Regions from separate parts of the Wenzhouxiangella sp. XN24 genome, predicted to be linked through region 3. Evidence: riboswitches for the same ligand, from Rfam matches in the RefSeq annotation. Region 3 holds a riboswitch; each other region holds the start of a gene.
What was found. A riboswitch is a leader RNA that binds a small molecule or an ion and turns the genes downstream of it on or off. The one in region 3 is predicted to bind cyclic di-GMP.

Region 1 (5,027 bases), on a different contig from region 3:
CGACAGACGTCATGATCGACAGGTATTGGGTGTTATCGTCAACGTCGGCGACGTCTTCGAAATCCTCGGTGGTGTAACCCGCCTGGAGGGTGCTCAGGAAGGCCAGTTCGGCATTCTTGGCAGCAGTCAGGTCGTTGGCGCTGATCTGGTAGGTAATTGGGCCGGCATGGGCAACACCGGCAACAGCCAGGGCTGCGACGGCGGAGAGAGCGAAAAGGGATGACTTGCGAATCATGGATGTTACCTTGGGTCACGAACGAATTACTTAGTTGCGTTTCATGATGCACAAGGCGTGCCAACTCGAAAATAACGAATAAAAACATCATTTTATGAATTTACCCATCGCGCCCCGCAGCCGGGTCTGTAAAGTCCGCCGACGTGAGCCACGTCACACTTTTCCCCGGCCAAAAAAATGCGCGGGCCACTCGCGCAGCCCGCGCATGGGAACCGGTCCCAGGGGACCGTTGCACTGCTCCCGAGACCGTTACTGGATCGTCTTGCTCACGACGGCTGACTTGGTGCTTTCGAGACCATCGGCGCATATGGCGGTGACCGCGAAATACCACGTGCCCTGACCGAGGTCCTGGATCTGGTGGCTGGTCGTGCCGCCGGGCAGTGTGATGACCTGGTCCAGCTGCGAGCCGTTGAGGCTGTAGTAGATCTTGTAACTGGCGACCGTGCCCATCGCCGAGCCGTCCACGCGCTCGGTCGGCGGGGCCCAGCTCAGTGTGGCCGAGCCGGTGACCGGCGGCGGCGCAAGCACCGTCAGGGTGAATGCCGGGAGGCTGACGGTGTACTCGCCGTCGGTCACGGAGATCGTGATCGGTCCGGTGGTACCGACATCGCCGACGCCGGGGGTGCCCTGCAGGTGTCCGTTCGAGGCGTTCAGGCTCATCCACCTGGGCTTACCGGTGACCGAGAAGGTCAGCGGATCGCCCTCGGGGTCAGACGCGTTTGGCGTGAAGTTCCACCCGTCGTTGACCTGCAGCTCGGTGGTCGCAGGCGTGCCGGAGATCTGGGGAGCCTGGTTGACAGGGACCGGATCCGGGATCGGCTCGGGGTCGGGCTCAGGCTCAGGAGTCGGCTCGGGGTCGGGCTCAGGGGTCGGCTCGGGGTCGGGCTCAGGGGTCGGCTCGGGGTCGGGCTCAGGGGTCGGTTCCGGGGTCGGTTCCGGGGTCGGTTCCGGGGTCGGTTCCGGGGTCGGTTCCGGGGTCGGTTCTTGAGGTGCCGCCACGCGGGCCTGGGCGTTGATCGCGTCCACCTGCGCCTCGGGCGCATATGCGGTGTCGAGCGTCGCCTGGCGCAGGGCCGTCTGCAGGTCGGCGGGGAGCTGCGCGGCGAGGTCGACAGGACTCGTGCCGGGTGCGGCCGCGTCCATGACCGAAATGGCCGCCGCGATGGCCGGATCGTTGTTGATCTGTTGTGCAGCGCGCAGCAGGCGGCTGGCCTGGACGAACGCCGTCGCGGGGATCGGCAGGGTGCTGACCGAGGCGTCCGGGTCGGCGTTGGGGCGGACCTGGCGCACGGCCTGGTCCATCGCGTCGGTCGCATTCACGTCGTACACGCGCAATTCGTTGCTCATGGTCTCGAGCAGGACGGCTGCGCTGGCGACGTTGGCGACCGCGGCGATCCGGGAGCGGCTTTCGAGGCCGCCCATGCCGTCGATCCAGCCGTCGATCAGGTCGGACGCGAGGGCCTGCATGATGGCGTCCCCGTCCATGGTGCTGCCGGTAGCGGTCATGGCATCGCGGGTGCGACGGATCATTTCGCCGAGCGTTTCGCTGGAGCGGACGATCATGTGGATGTTTTCGTCGGTGATCGGGGTCTCGACGGGATCGGCGATCACCGCCGTGTCGAGACCGAAGCCGTAGCGCGTGACGACGGCGTGGCTGGCGGCAGTGACGGTCTCGTTGCTGACGCCGCCGTTCATGCGGGCGGCTTCGAAGATCAGCGTCGAGAAGGGGTTCAGGTTCTTGACGGTGCGGTTCGACGGGCTATGCAGGACGGCGACCAGTTCGAAATCGGGAGCGAGTCCGGTGACGAGGTCGGTGCCCTGGTCGGCGCGAATCGTGAGTGCGTAATGCTTGCCCTGGGTCTTGATCCTGACGTCGTAGTCGGCGGTGCTGCCGCTGGTGCTTTCGCTGAGCAGGAGGCCGGTGTTGGCGAGGACGCGGACGCGGGCGCCGATGATGGGGCCGTCGCCGACGCTGCCGGTGATGTGGGTTTCGACCTCGGGATCGATTGGCGGGGTCGTGCTGGGGGGCGGCGTCGTGCTGCTTGGCGGCGGCGGCGTCACGGCCGCCGCGGTGTCATCGCTCTCGCTGCCGCAGCCGCTCAGCGTCGTCAGCAGGAATGCAACCGTCAGTGCGGTGAAACGCGACTTTAGAAGTGTGTTCCAGGTAGCCATGGCGAAACCTCGCTTCGCATCATGGCCACGGAAAAGTTGAACTCACGGGTAGCAGTGCATTGCAGTGCGCGGACAGGACCGCGCCGGATCGGACGCGCCGGAGAGGGAAAGAGGCTCGCTAACCTGGAGCGGCGTTGCAGCCTGAGATATGAAGAATGTCTTTCCATGTTTTCTGGCGGCCCCGCTATCGTAGAACCCTGCGTTGGGTTCCTTAGACCGGTGGCTTTGCGTCCTCACCTTTCAGTGAGTTTGCCTTTTTCAGTGGCCTCGACTTTCGTAAGTCTTTACGTATCGCCCGTTTCCGGGATGTACCGACAGGGGAAACCGCCGAGAGGCTTGGCCGTTCGGGGGTCTTTGGTACAGGAGGTTGCCGTTTGGCTGGAGGGCGCCCTGGGAGGGGGAGTAGCGCGATCCGGTTCTTTGGCAACCCCGCTGTCGTAGGACCTTGTCCCTTAGACCGGTGGCTTTGCGTCCCCGCCTTTCGACGAGTTTGCCCTTGTCAGTGGGGGTAGTTCTACGCCCGGTCGGGGTGGGGTGCAATAGGTATTTGGCGCGGGTTTGGGGGGAGAGATGGGAAGTGTGACGGGGGTCACACTCTGGTTGGCTGGTTGGGGTCGGACCGTAGTAAGTGTATGAAATAAATAGAGAAAGGGCAAAATACGCCCTTTTTAGAAGGCTTAGAATGGATTTCTCTTGGGTAAAAACGGCTTCTAAGGCCGGTCAACTCGCTTAAAGCCTGAATCGCACTCCGGGGGGGCATTGCGGTGAAATGCCTTGGTATAGCCGACGCGAGCGACGCCATCATTCTTGCAAAGGTGTGGCTCGAAAAAGAAAAGCCCCCTGCAACTTCGTTGCAGGGGGCTTTTGCGTCGGTCTACGGATCGACGGAAACCCGTCCTTCCGAATCAGTTCAGGCAGCAGCGCGTCTACGCGCGAAGCCAACGCCGATCAGGCCAAGTCCCAACAGAGCCAGTGTGCCAGGCTCCGGTACAGCAGTTGCCACCTCGAAGGCGACGCCGTTGGCGCTTGAGAGTTCAACTTTATCAAACTTGCCGACGAAACTGACGTAGGCATCGAAACCGAAATTGTTCGCGGTGCCCCCACCAATAGAACTCAGCGTCGTGCCAGTGATGGCCAGGACGTTGCTACCGCCGGAGAAGAACGTCACCACGTTGTACGAGTCCACCGATCCCCAGTAGAAATCGAACGCGCCGTCCAGGTCGGAGATGACGATCTTACTGATTGCGCCCGGAGGCACATTTTTACTGCTGGTCACGTTATATGACAACGTCTTGTCCGGGTCGGACGAGTCCCACCCGGGAGTCTTGTAGTCGCCGGGCTCGAATTCAGCGGGAGCAATAACAGCGCCACCGCTTACGGTGTAGCGGTCGCCGAGTTGTACGCAGGTTGCGGCAATGCAGTCCTCGCCAAGGTATTCGCCTGTGATTCCGCTGGAAGTGTCGTCAACGAAAATCGGCCCAGCGGACGCAACGCCGGTCCCCAACGCAGACAATGCCAAAAGGCTCGCTGCCGCGCCGAAAGTCTTGTATCTCTGAGTCAAGTTCATTTTTTCATTCCCTCGCGCCTGATCCGCGCAGTTTCGTTCTAAACCGTCATCCGGGATGTGAATCCCGTTCGTGGAGAGACATACAAGTTTCGTACCATAGTCTCAACCGACTGAAATAAATGCCGTTATTGCGGCGCGACAGCGTTCGAGAATCAGAAATTGTAAGGAATTTCGACAAAAAGCCGGGTGGTCTACGCGCTGTACCGCGGCGCCCGCTCCCAGGCCAGCGAGGAGGCGACGATCTGGTCCAGGTCGTCGTGCTTCGGCGTCCAGCCAAACAGCTCGCGGATGCGGCTCGCGTTCGCAACCAGCGTCGGCGGATCGCCGGCGCGACGCTCGGCCTCGCGCACGGGCAGCGGCTCGCCAGTGACGCGTTCGAAGGCCTGCGCAACTTCACGCACACTGTAGCCGTGCCCGTAGCCGCAGTTGAGCACCTTTGGTTCGCCGCCGTCGCGCAACCAGCGCAACGCATCGAGATGCGCGGTGGCCAGGTCTTCGACATGGATGTAGTCACGCACGCCAGTGCCGTCCGGCGTGTCGTAGTCGGTGCCAAAAATGGTGAGCGCTTCGCGTTTCCCAACCACCACTTCGCACGCGACCTTCACCAGCAGCGTGGCATTCGGCGTGGATTGGCCGATGCGCCCTTCGGGATCGCTGCCGGCCACATTGAAGTAACGCAGCGCGACGTATGACGGGCCACCCGCCGCCGCGAGATCCCGCAGCATCCACTCGCTCATCAGCTTGGACGTGCCATAAGCGTTGATCGGCGCCGTCGGCGTGTCTTCGCTCGCGACGCCGCCCGGCGGCAGGCCGTACACGGCGGCCGTGGACGAGAACACGATGTGCTTCACCCCGGCCTCGGCAGCGCACTGCAGGAGATTCCGCGTCGCGCAGGTGTTGTTCCGGTAGTACTTCAGCGGATCGGTGACCGATTCCGGGACCACGGTATGCGCTGCGAAGTGCATGATCGTGTCGATGTCGTGCTCGGCCAGGACGCGGCTCACGAGCGCCTGGTCACCGGTATCGCCGATCACCAGTTCGCCATGCGTCACG
Region 2 (5,027 bases), on a different contig from region 3:
GTGGACTCGCTGATCACGATCCCGAACCAGAAGCTGCTCACGGTGCTGGGCAAGCAGACCACGCTGCTGGACGCCTTCAAGTCGGCCAACCAGGTGCTGCAGGGGGCGGTGCAGGGTATCGCCGAGCTGATCACCCGGCCCGGCCTGATCAACGTCGACTTCGCCGACGTGCGCACCGTGATGTCCGAGATGGGCATGGCGATGATGGGCACGGGGCGCGGCACCGGCGAGGACCGGGCGCGCGAGGCCGCCGAAGCGGCGATTTCCAGCCCGCTGCTGGAGGACATCAACCTCGAGGGTGCCAAGGGCATCCTGGTGAACGTCACGGCGGGGATGGACCTGTCGATCGGTGAGTTCGACGAGGTCGGCAACGTGGTCAAGGAAAGGGCCTCCGACGACGCCACGGTGGTGATCGGTACGGTCATCGATCCGTCCATGGAGGGCGAGGTGCGCGTCACGGTCGTCGCCACGGGGCTCGGCGGGGTGGTGCGCCAGCGCGAACCCGAGTTGCGCGTGGCCAGCAGCACCCGCCGCCAGCCGCGTGTGCGGCAGGGCGTCGGCATCGGACCCGTGAACTACAACGAGCTGGACGCGCCGCCGGTGGTGAGGCGGCGTGCCGAGGAGGTCGAAGAGCAGGAAGTCGAGGCGCCGAAGCGGGCCGTCGGCCAGAGCTTCGACTACCGGGCCGACCCCGAGATGCTCGATATCCCGGCTTTCCTGCGCCGCCAGGCCGACTGAGACCGGTACGATGCCTCCCGGGGGAGCCCCGCTCTTCCTCCCCCGGGAGGCGTCCGTTTTAGCATTTTGTGAAAATTATGTTACCTTGTCTCGTTAGTTTGCCCTGAGAAGCGTAACGGCTGGCTGCCTTACGCTCCTTTCATGTGGGCGCACCGAACACGACGGGGCCGTAGCGGCCCCGGCGCTCCGGCCGGGCCGGGCGCGACACGGAGAGGCGTGATGCTGAAACAGCGGACCCTGAAAAACACTATCCGGGCGACGGGCGTCGGCCTGCACACCGGCGAGAAAGTCCTCATGACGCTGGGACCGGCCCCGGTCAATTCCGGCATCGTGTTTCGCCGCAGCGACCTGGACCCGGCCCCGCAGATTCGCGCGGACGGCATGCTGGTCGGCGAGACCACCCTCGGGACGACCCTCGTGCAGGACGGCGTGCGCGTGGCCACGGTCGAGCACCTGATGTCGGCTTTCGCCGGCCTCGGCATCGACAACGCGACGGTCGAACTGTCCGCGACGGAAGTGCCGATCATGGATGGCAGCGCCGGGCCGTTCGTGTTCCTGATCCAGTCCGCCGGGATCGCGGAACAGTCCGCCGCCAAGCGTTTCATCCGCATCCGCCGGCCGGTGGAGGTCCACGAGGGCGACAAGTGGGCGCGTTTCACCCCCTTCGACGGCTTCAAGGTCAATTTCGAGATCGAATTCGATCACCCGGTGTTCAAGCGCCATGCCCAGACTGCCTCGATGGACTTCGGCACGACCTCGTTTCTCCGCGAGATCAGCCGCGCGCGCACCTTCGGCTTCATGCGCGACATGGAGTTCCTGCGCTCGATGAACCTCGGTCGCGGCGGCAGCCTCGACAACGCCATCGTGCTCGACGACTACCGGATCCTCAACGACGACGGGCTGCGCTACGAGAACGAGTTCGTGCGCCACAAGATTCTCGACGCCATCGGCGACCTCTACCTGCTCGGTCACAGCATCATCGGCGAGTTCAGCGGCTACAAGTCCGGGCACGGCCTGAACAACCAGTTGCTGCGCGAACTGGTGCGCAACGAATCCGCCTGGGAAGAAGTGACCTATGCGGACGAGCGCGACGCGCCCTTGAGCTTTGCCGCCGCCGCGGCCTGAGCCTGATCGCCGCGGCTCGGCGGGCGGGCCGGACCTCGATCGCCGCAGCTCAGCGCGTCGGCCGGACCTTGACGTGCACGCGGGTCACGGCGCCGTCGTAACGCGGCGCGAGGCGCGCGACGAGCTCCGGGGCATGAAAACGAATGCGGGTCGCCCAGGCGGCGCTGTCGGCCAGGATCACGACGGTATGCTCGTGCAGGACGGCGCCGGTGACGTGGGCCGCCAGTTCATCCGGCAACAGGGTACGCACGCGGGCATCGAGCTCGCCCGCCTCCCGGGCCCTCAGGACGAGCTGCGACAGGTCGTTTCCGGCCAGCAAGTCCTTGAGCTGCTTGGGTTCTCCGCGAGTGATGTGGTTTTCCCCGAGTTGAGTGAGCGGTGATTTTGCGGCATAGTGGCTAAGCTTGTAAAAGGCAAAGGCGTCGAGAGGCGCCGGCGCAAAGCCACCGGTCTGAGGTTTCCGGTCCTGGTGGGCCGGACTGGCGACAGCGGAGCTGCCGAGCATGACTGAACGAAAAACCAGCAACATACCTGGCCGAAACCGGTTCGCCGGACGCCCGTTGCCTGTCGTCCCGTCCCCCGGGAGGCGGTCGTGAACCTGCTGGTATTCACTTCCCGCACCGGACGCACCCGCCAGGTTCCCCTGAGCCCGCGACCCGTGCTGCTGGTTTCCCTGGCTGTTCTCGCGCTCGTGTTCGTGGCGGGCCTCCTGGCCGGCCGCATTTCCCAGCCCGAAGAAGAGCCGGCGATCATCGCCGAGCTGCGCGCCACCCTCGAGGCCCAGCAGGACGAACTCGCCGCCATCCGCGACCAGTCCGGACGCAATCTCGACGCGCTGGCCATCCGCCTCGGCCAGCTGTCCGCCCACATCACCCGCCTGGACGCCCTCGGGCAGCGCCTCGTGACCATGGCGGATCTCGAGGACGGCGAGTTCAATTTCGGCTCCATGCCGCCGCAGGGCGGGCCCGACCCGGTCGAGGACGCGGCCTCGCTGCGCTCCGGCGAGATCTCCGTGCTGCTCGACGAGCTCGAGTACCAGATCGCGGATCGCACCCGCCAGCTCGACGTACTCGAGGCGCTGCTGTTCAACCGCCGCCTCAACGATGAAGTCCGCCTCGAGGGGCGTCCCATTCGCGGCGGCTGGACCTCTTCGGGCTACGGCTATCGCACCGATCCGTTCACCGGCAAGCGCGCCTTCCACAGCGGGCTCGATTTCGTCAGCCCGGCGGGCAGTGACGTGCTGGCGATCGCCGCGGGCGTCGTCACTTTCTCCGGCAAGCGCGCCAACTACGGTTACCTGATCGAGATCGATCACGGCAACGGCCTCGTCACCCGCTACGGCCATAACACCGAAAACCTGGTGACGGTCGGCGACGCCGTGAAGAAGGGCGAGGTGATCGCCCTGGTGGGTTCGACCGGCCGCTCGACCGCGCCCCACGTTCACCTGGAAGTGATCGAGAACGGCCGGCACGTCAATCCGCGCCAGTACCTGAAGTGACGCCGCGAGGCGCCGACGCGCGCGGTTTCGGCGGCCGGCAGTTTCCCCCTTGGGCTCGAGGCCGTAAAATACGCGGTCTTTGAGCGTCGGCGGCGCCCGTCGCCGCCAGCCACAGAATCTTTTCACGGGCGCCCGCGCCGCGAGCGTGCCCCGAGGTATCCAGCAGTGCGCAATCTGTTCGCAGGGATTTTCGGCAGCCGTAACCAGCGACTGCTCAAGAGCTATTCGAAAAACGTCAAGCAGATCAACGCGCTGGAGGAGACCGTCAGCGCCCTGTCGCCGGAGGACATGAAGGCCCGCACCGCCGAGCTGAAGGCCGAGGTCGAGGCCGGCAAGACGCTCGACGCCGTGCTGCCGGAAGCCTTCGCCCTGGCCCGCGAGGCGGCGAAACGGGCCCTGGGCATGCGCCATTTCGACGTCCAGCTGATCGGCGGCATGGCGCTGCACGAGGGCAAGATCTCGGAAATGCGCACCGGCGAAGGCAAGACGCTGGTCGCGACCCTGCCGGCCTACCTGAACGCCCTGTCCGGCAAGGGCGTGCACATCGTCACCGTCAACGAGTACCTCGCGCAGCGCGACGCCGAGTGGATGGGACCGGTGTACGAGACGCTCGGCCTCACGGTCGGCGTCATCCGCTCCAACCAGGATCCGGCCGAGAAGCATGCGGCCTACGGCGCCGACATCACCTACGGCACGAACAACGAGTTCGGTTTCGACTACCTGCGCGACAACCTCGCCTTCAGCCTCGAGCAGCGCTCGCAGCGCGGCCTGAACTTCGCGATCGTCGACGAGGTCGACTCGATCCTCATCGACGAGGCGCGCACCCCGCTGATCATTTCCGGTCCGGCCGAGGACAGCACCGAGACCTACCTGAGGGTGAACCAGCTCGTGCCGCAGCTCGAGCCGCAGGTCGAGAAGGAAGGGCCCGGCGATTTCAGCGTCGATGAGAAAGCCAAGCAGGCCTTTCTCACCGAAGAGGGCCACGCCAAGGTGGAGGCCCTGATGGCCTCGGCCGGGCTGATCCAGCCGGGCGAAAGCCTTTACGACGCGCGCAACATCATGCTGATGCAGCACCTGGCCGCCGCCCTGCGCGCGCATTTCATCTATCGCCGCGACGTCGAGTACATCGTCAAGGACGGCGAGGTCATCATCGTGGACGAGTTCACCGGCCGCACCATGCCGGGACGCCGCTGGTCGGACGGCCTGCACCAGGCAATCGAGGCCAAGGAAGGGGTCAAGGTCCGCCAGGAGAACCAGACGCTCGCCTCGATCACTTTCCAGAACTTCTTCCGCATGTACGAGACCCTGTCCGGCATGACGGGCACGGCCGACACGGAGGCCTTCGAGTTCCAGCAGATCTACGGTCTCGAGGTCGTGGTGATCCCGACCCACCGCCCCATGATCCGCGCCGACCACGCGGACCTGGTCTACCTGACGAAGAAAGACAAGTTCGACGCCATCCTCGACGACATCCGCGACTGCCGTGAACGCGGCCAGCCGGTGCTCGTGGGCACGACGTCCATCGAGACCTCCGAGCTGTTGTCCAGCGTCATGACCAAGGAGAAGATCGGCCACGAGGTGCTCAACGCCAAGCAGCACGCCCGCGAGGCGGAAATCGTGGCGCAGGCGGGGCGGCCCGGCGCGGTGACCATCGCCACCAACATGG
Region 3 (5,027 bases):
TCCATCAGCACGGGATGGACGGTGGCCGCGAAAACGCTCTCGGAGAGTCCCTGCAGGCCGCCGCGCACTTCGGAAAGCGCCCGGAAGCCGTCGTTGTCGGCGTCGTCGAAGGGGTCGTTGTAGTACTGCCCGCCGAGATCGATCCACTCGGCGACCAGGCGCAGCTCGCTCGCGTTCAGCATGGCGCTGTGATCGACCGTGGGCGGCTCGACGCGCTCGCCGCCGGCGCGCAGCGGCGCTTCGAAGAGCTTCGCCATCAACGCGCTGGCCCGGGCGCCGTCCCGCGAGCCGCCGCTGCTGACCAGCGGCGCCTCGCGCGCCAGTTCCAGCTCGCCATCGGGCCGCACGTTGATGGTCGGCAGGCCGGTGTCCGGATCGAGGATGGGGTCCCCGACCATGATCTCCTCGTAGGACTTCAGTCGCCCGGACCCCGAGGTCGTGCCACGCAGGTCGAGGCCCGCGGCGAGCGGATCCTCCGGGTCATCGCTCAAGTGGCAGCCGATACAGGTATCGGCGCCGCGGTCGGCCTCCCAGATCGGCTGCACATGGTCGGGATAGTTGATGATCCCGTCCACCGGCGCGGGCACGCCCGGCGGCAGATCGGCATAGCTGATCAGCAAGGGCGGATCCGCGGGGCGGCCGGCCTGGACGGGATCCGTCCACACGTCCTCGTACACGATATCGGCATCCAGCTCGAGCGCGGTCGGATCGAGCCGGGTCCGGGTCTCGGCCATGGATTCGCCGAGTTCGCCGGTCCAGTTCGCGTTCGGATGAAAGCCGGCGATCGGCGCCGAGTTCAACGCGCTGCCGCGCCGCGGCGAATGACAACCGTTGCATGTCCGGGTCTCGCCGGGGCGCACCTGCAGCCAGTTCGTGTGTACCTGGATCGCACGGCCGTGCGCATCCACCGCGACGACGCCGAGCGGCGTATCCGCCGGCACCTTGACCCGGAAGGAGCCATCCGGCTCGATCTCGGCGTAGCCGACGATCTGCTGCATCTCGAGGTTGGTCTCGCCGATCGCCTCGCGGGACACCCCGGGCGGCGTCGGCACGGCCTCGGTGACGCGTACGAAGCGTGCCGGTCGCTGGGCCGCGGTCGTCAGCGCGGGGTCCTTCAGCGTCATGAGATCGGCCACGGCACTGCGCGTGTCGTCCGGCGGCGGGGTGGTCATCGGAATGCTCTCGTCGCCGACGAGCATGCGCGCACCCATCAGGCCGAGGCCGTCGGTGTCATAGACGCTCTTCACGTTGAGTACGCCCATGCCCTCGGCCGCCAGTGCGGCGTCGAGCGGCTTGTCCGTAACGGTGTTCGGCGCCGGGCGCGCCTGGATCGCGATCGGGTCCGTGTAGGCCCAGCCTTCCTCCGGCAACGCGATCGGACGGAGGCTCTTGTTGGCGATATCGAACATGTAGACGCCATAGAGCGGCGGGCCCTCGACTTCTTCTTCGAGGCCGGTGACCGGGTCGAGCTCCATCTCGGGACGAAATGGCGACCAGCTGACCAGGGCCCGGTTCGTGCCGTCCCACAGCGGATAGGGGGTCGTGTAGCGGCCGAACTCGGAAACGCCGCGACCCGTTTCCACCGGGAACAATGTCAACTGCTCCTGCCCCACCGCATCGGCCGCGGCGCCCGGCACGGGTTCTCGGGATTCGGCAAAATTGCGAATATCCACCGCCATCAAGGCGCCACCCTCGCGGGTACCGGATAGCGGCATCAGCGAGGTCATGACGCGTCCGTCGGGCATTTCGCGCGGATGCAGAAAGCTGTTGCCCGGACTGAAGGCACCGTACTGGACGAAGATATTGGTGCCATCCGGGTTGGTGATGAACAGCGGGAAATGGTTGCGGTTGCCGACATGGTCCCAGCGCGCAAACAGGATTTCCCCAGTCGCGAGCACGGTGGGATTACGGTCATGGCTCTGGTTGAAGGAAATCTGCCGGATGTCCTCGCCGTCGGCGCCCATGACATGCAAGGCAGCCACGCGCTCGCGCTCGTATTCGTCGCGGTAGGCATAAGGCTGGATGTTGCGCTCGGCCAGCAGCTCGCGGGATTTCTGCTGCCGGTTGGAACTGAACACGATGCGGCCGTCCGGCAGGTAGGCGGGGTCGATGTCGTCGCCCGCATTCGCGACCGCATCGTCGGCGATCAGGCGCCGCAGGCTGCGGCTCGGCAGGTCCAGTTCGAAGATGTTCCAGCTGGGGTTGCCGGGCCCCCGCATCGAGAACAGCACGCGCTCGCCGTCGTAAGACACCTCCGGATCCGAGACGTCACCCTCGCCCTGCGTGAAGGGGGCGGTGAGGTTCTCCAGCGGCGCGCTGGGCGAAGACAGGTCCTTGAGCATCAGGTCGCCGCCGGCGGCGAAATTGGCCGCATCGGTGGGATTGCCCAGCGCGGAGACCTGGCGCTTGGCGAACACGATCGGGAAATCCCCTTCCACCACGATCGCGGACGAGACGCTTTCCTCTTCGCCGCCGCAGCCCCCCAGGGCCAGCAGCGAAAACGAAAGCAATGCAGAGACGGTCAGCTTGTATCCGTTGGCCCCAGCCATATCGATCCCCCCTCTCGGAGTATCGTCGGCGGGAAGGGACGCAAAGCTGGAAGCCGGTGGATGGCACCATCCATCGACCGGCGGGTCGGACAACCGGGAAAACGCGACTCGTGCGCCCGGGCAAGCTAAGCCCGTTATCGTTTTCCATGGCCGGCAACCCCGCTGTCGTGGATCTCGGATCCCTTAGACCGGTGGCTTTGCGTCCCCGCCTTTCGACGGGTTTGCCTTTGTCAGCGACGCCACGGATGCCAGAGAGCCCGCAAGCTGTCAAGCAACTGGTCGAGATGTTGCGTCATCGGATCGTGCGGCGGGCGGGACTTTCGACACCTGGACTCGGTCCAAGCTGCGGATTTTACTTACGATTCCTCACGCAGGGCCCGACCGGGGCGCGGCGCCGCCCGGAGTCCGGTGCCGCCCGGGCCACGCTGCCTGGCGCCAGGTGACGCTGCGCGTCACTTTCCGTCCGACACACCGCCCGGGGGTGTAGCGGCAAATCAGTAGTTGGAGGCCGTTGGCGGGTCGAGTATTCTCAGGCACGCAAAACGCGCCGAGGAGATCGCCATGGAGTTCTGGATTCTGATTGCAGTGCTTGCCGCCGTCGTGCTCTGGGCGATCGCGACCTATAACAAGCTCGTCAACCTGCGAAACGCGGTGAAGAACGCCTTCGCGCAGATCGATGTCCAGCTGACGCGGCGCTACGACCTGATCCCCAACCTCGTGGAAGCGGTCAAGGGCTACATGAAGCACGAGCGCGAGACGCTCGAAGCGGTCATCGCCGCCCGCACGCGAGCCGTCTCCGGCCTGCAGGCCGCGGCCGCTCATCCCGAGAGCGCGGCCGCGATCGCGGAGCTGTCGGGTGCGGACTCCGCTCTCTCGTCGGCACTGGGCCGCCTGTTCGCCCTGTCCGAGTCCTATCCGGACCTGAAGGCCGATCGCAACATGATGCAGCTGCAGGAAGAACTCACGAGCACGGAGAACCGCGTGGCGTTCGCGCGCCAGGCGTTCAACGACAGCGTCATGCAGTACAACAACACCCGGGAGAATTTCCCGAACAACCTCGTCGCGAACTCCTTCAACTTCGACCCCGCTGCATTCCTGGAGATCGAGTCCGAAGAGAAACGGCAGGTGCCGCAGGTCACCTTTTGATTAGCGACCGCTAGCCGGCTCGCGGGCCCGGCCAGGCATGGACTTCTTCGGCAGGCAAGCGGCGGCACGCGGGCGTTCGCGCTGGCTGCTGGGGGCGTTCACCATCGCGGCCGGTGCCGTGGCGCTGTCGGTCGCGGCGGTGCTGACACTCCTGTTCGGTGCTGCCAACACGCCCCCGGGGCAACTGCCGCGCACCGCGCTCGATCCCGCGGTGTTCGTCGTCGCGGCCATGGCCACGGCCGCATTCATCGGCATCGCTTCCCTCTGGCGTCTGCGCAGCCTGCGCAGCGGCGGGGGCGCCGTGGCCGTCTCGCTGGGCGGGGAACGCGTCACCGGCCTCGAGCAGGATCCGCTCAAGCGCCGCCTGCACAACGTGGTCGAGGAAATGGCGATCGCCGCCGGACTGCCGGTTCCCGAGGTCTACGTGCTGGAAAACGAGCCCGGCATCAATGCCTTCGCGGCCGGGCTGCACCCTTCCAACGCGGCAGTGGCCGTCACCCGGGGCGCACTCGAACGGCTGGCGCGTGATGAATTGCAAGGCGTGATCGGGCATGAGTTCAGTCACATATTGAATGGTGACATGCGGCTCAATGCCCGTCTCATGGGCTACGTGTTCGGCCTGGTCGCCGTCAGCATGACCGGCCGGCTGCTGTTGCGCGGGGCGGCGCTGGGCGGGGGCCGGCGACGGGGCCCGGGCGGCCGGGGCGGGGCTTCAGGCGCGGGCGCCGCCCTGCTTGCCGCAGGGCTCGCCATCGTGGTGCTCGGCTCGATCGGCGTGCTCGCGGGACGCATCCTCCAGGCCGCCGTGTCACGCCAGCGCGAGGTGCTCGCCGACGCCTCCGCAGTGCAGTTCACCCGCAATCCCGAGGGCCTCGCCAATGCCCTGAAAAGAATCGCGGCATCGCCGTTGTCCTCCGCCGTGCGTGCGGTGCGCCGCGAAGAAATCGGCCACATGCTGTTCGCCACCGGCCGGCGGAGCCTCGCGGGGCTGCTGGCCACCCATCCGCCGGTCGCCGCACGCATCCGCGCCCTGGATCCGCACTGGCGCCCGGGCGACCCGCCACCGCCGGCGCCTCCGCCGCCCGTCACGTCTCCTGCGCCCACCGCCCCGAGCCCTGTCGCGCCGGAGCTTGCGACGGCATCGATCGGCCAGGTCGACCTGGCGATGGGGCAACACCTGCTCGCGCTCATGCCGGATGCACTCCACGCGGCGGTGCTTGAACCGGAGGGCGCAGCCGTCACCGCGCTCGCCCTGCTCCTGGATGCCGACGCCGGTCTGCGAGCCCGACAACTCGCACTGCTCGACACCCGGTTGGGCGCGGTCGTCGCAGC

Region 1: another riboswitch for cyclic di-GMP. It lies ahead of G6032_RS10835 (putative Ig domain-containing protein); the one in region 3 lies ahead of G6032_RS04810 (PD40 domain-containing protein).
Region 2: another riboswitch for cyclic di-GMP. It lies ahead of G6032_RS02505 (M23 family metallopeptidase); the one in region 3 lies ahead of G6032_RS04810 (PD40 domain-containing protein).

Annotation. Positions count from the first base shown of each region.
Region 1 is NZ_JAAMFG010000034.1:665,167-670,193, reverse strand. Features, by position in the region: gene G6032_RS10840 (PEP-CTERM sorting domain-containing protein) at 1-235, opposite strand, end outside; gene G6032_RS10835 (putative Ig domain-containing protein) at 485-2,407, opposite strand; cyclic di-GMP riboswitch class I at 2,579-2,671, opposite strand; cyclic di-GMP riboswitch class I at 2,827-2,912, opposite strand; gene G6032_RS15495 (PEP-CTERM sorting domain-containing protein) at 3,318-3,974, opposite strand; gene galE (UDP-glucose 4-epimerase GalE) at 4,166-5,027, opposite strand, start outside.
Region 2 is NZ_JAAMFG010000021.1:238,363-243,389, forward strand. Features, by position in the region: gene ftsZ (cell division protein FtsZ) at 1-738, shown strand, start outside; gene lpxC (UDP-3-O-acyl-N-acetylglucosamine deacetylase) at 958-1,863, shown strand; gene G6032_RS02500 (DciA family protein) at 1,913-2,182, opposite strand; cyclic di-GMP riboswitch class I at 2,266-2,365, shown strand; gene G6032_RS02505 (M23 family metallopeptidase) at 2,456-3,361, shown strand; gene secA (preprotein translocase subunit SecA) at 3,527-5,027, shown strand, end outside.
Region 3 is NZ_JAAMFG010000028.1:95,836-100,862, forward strand. Features, by position in the region: gene G6032_RS04810 (PD40 domain-containing protein) at 1-2,549, opposite strand, end outside; cyclic di-GMP riboswitch class I at 2,699-2,785, opposite strand; gene G6032_RS04815 (LemA family protein) at 3,111-3,695, shown strand; gene G6032_RS04820 (M48 family metallopeptidase) at 3,733-5,027, shown strand, end outside.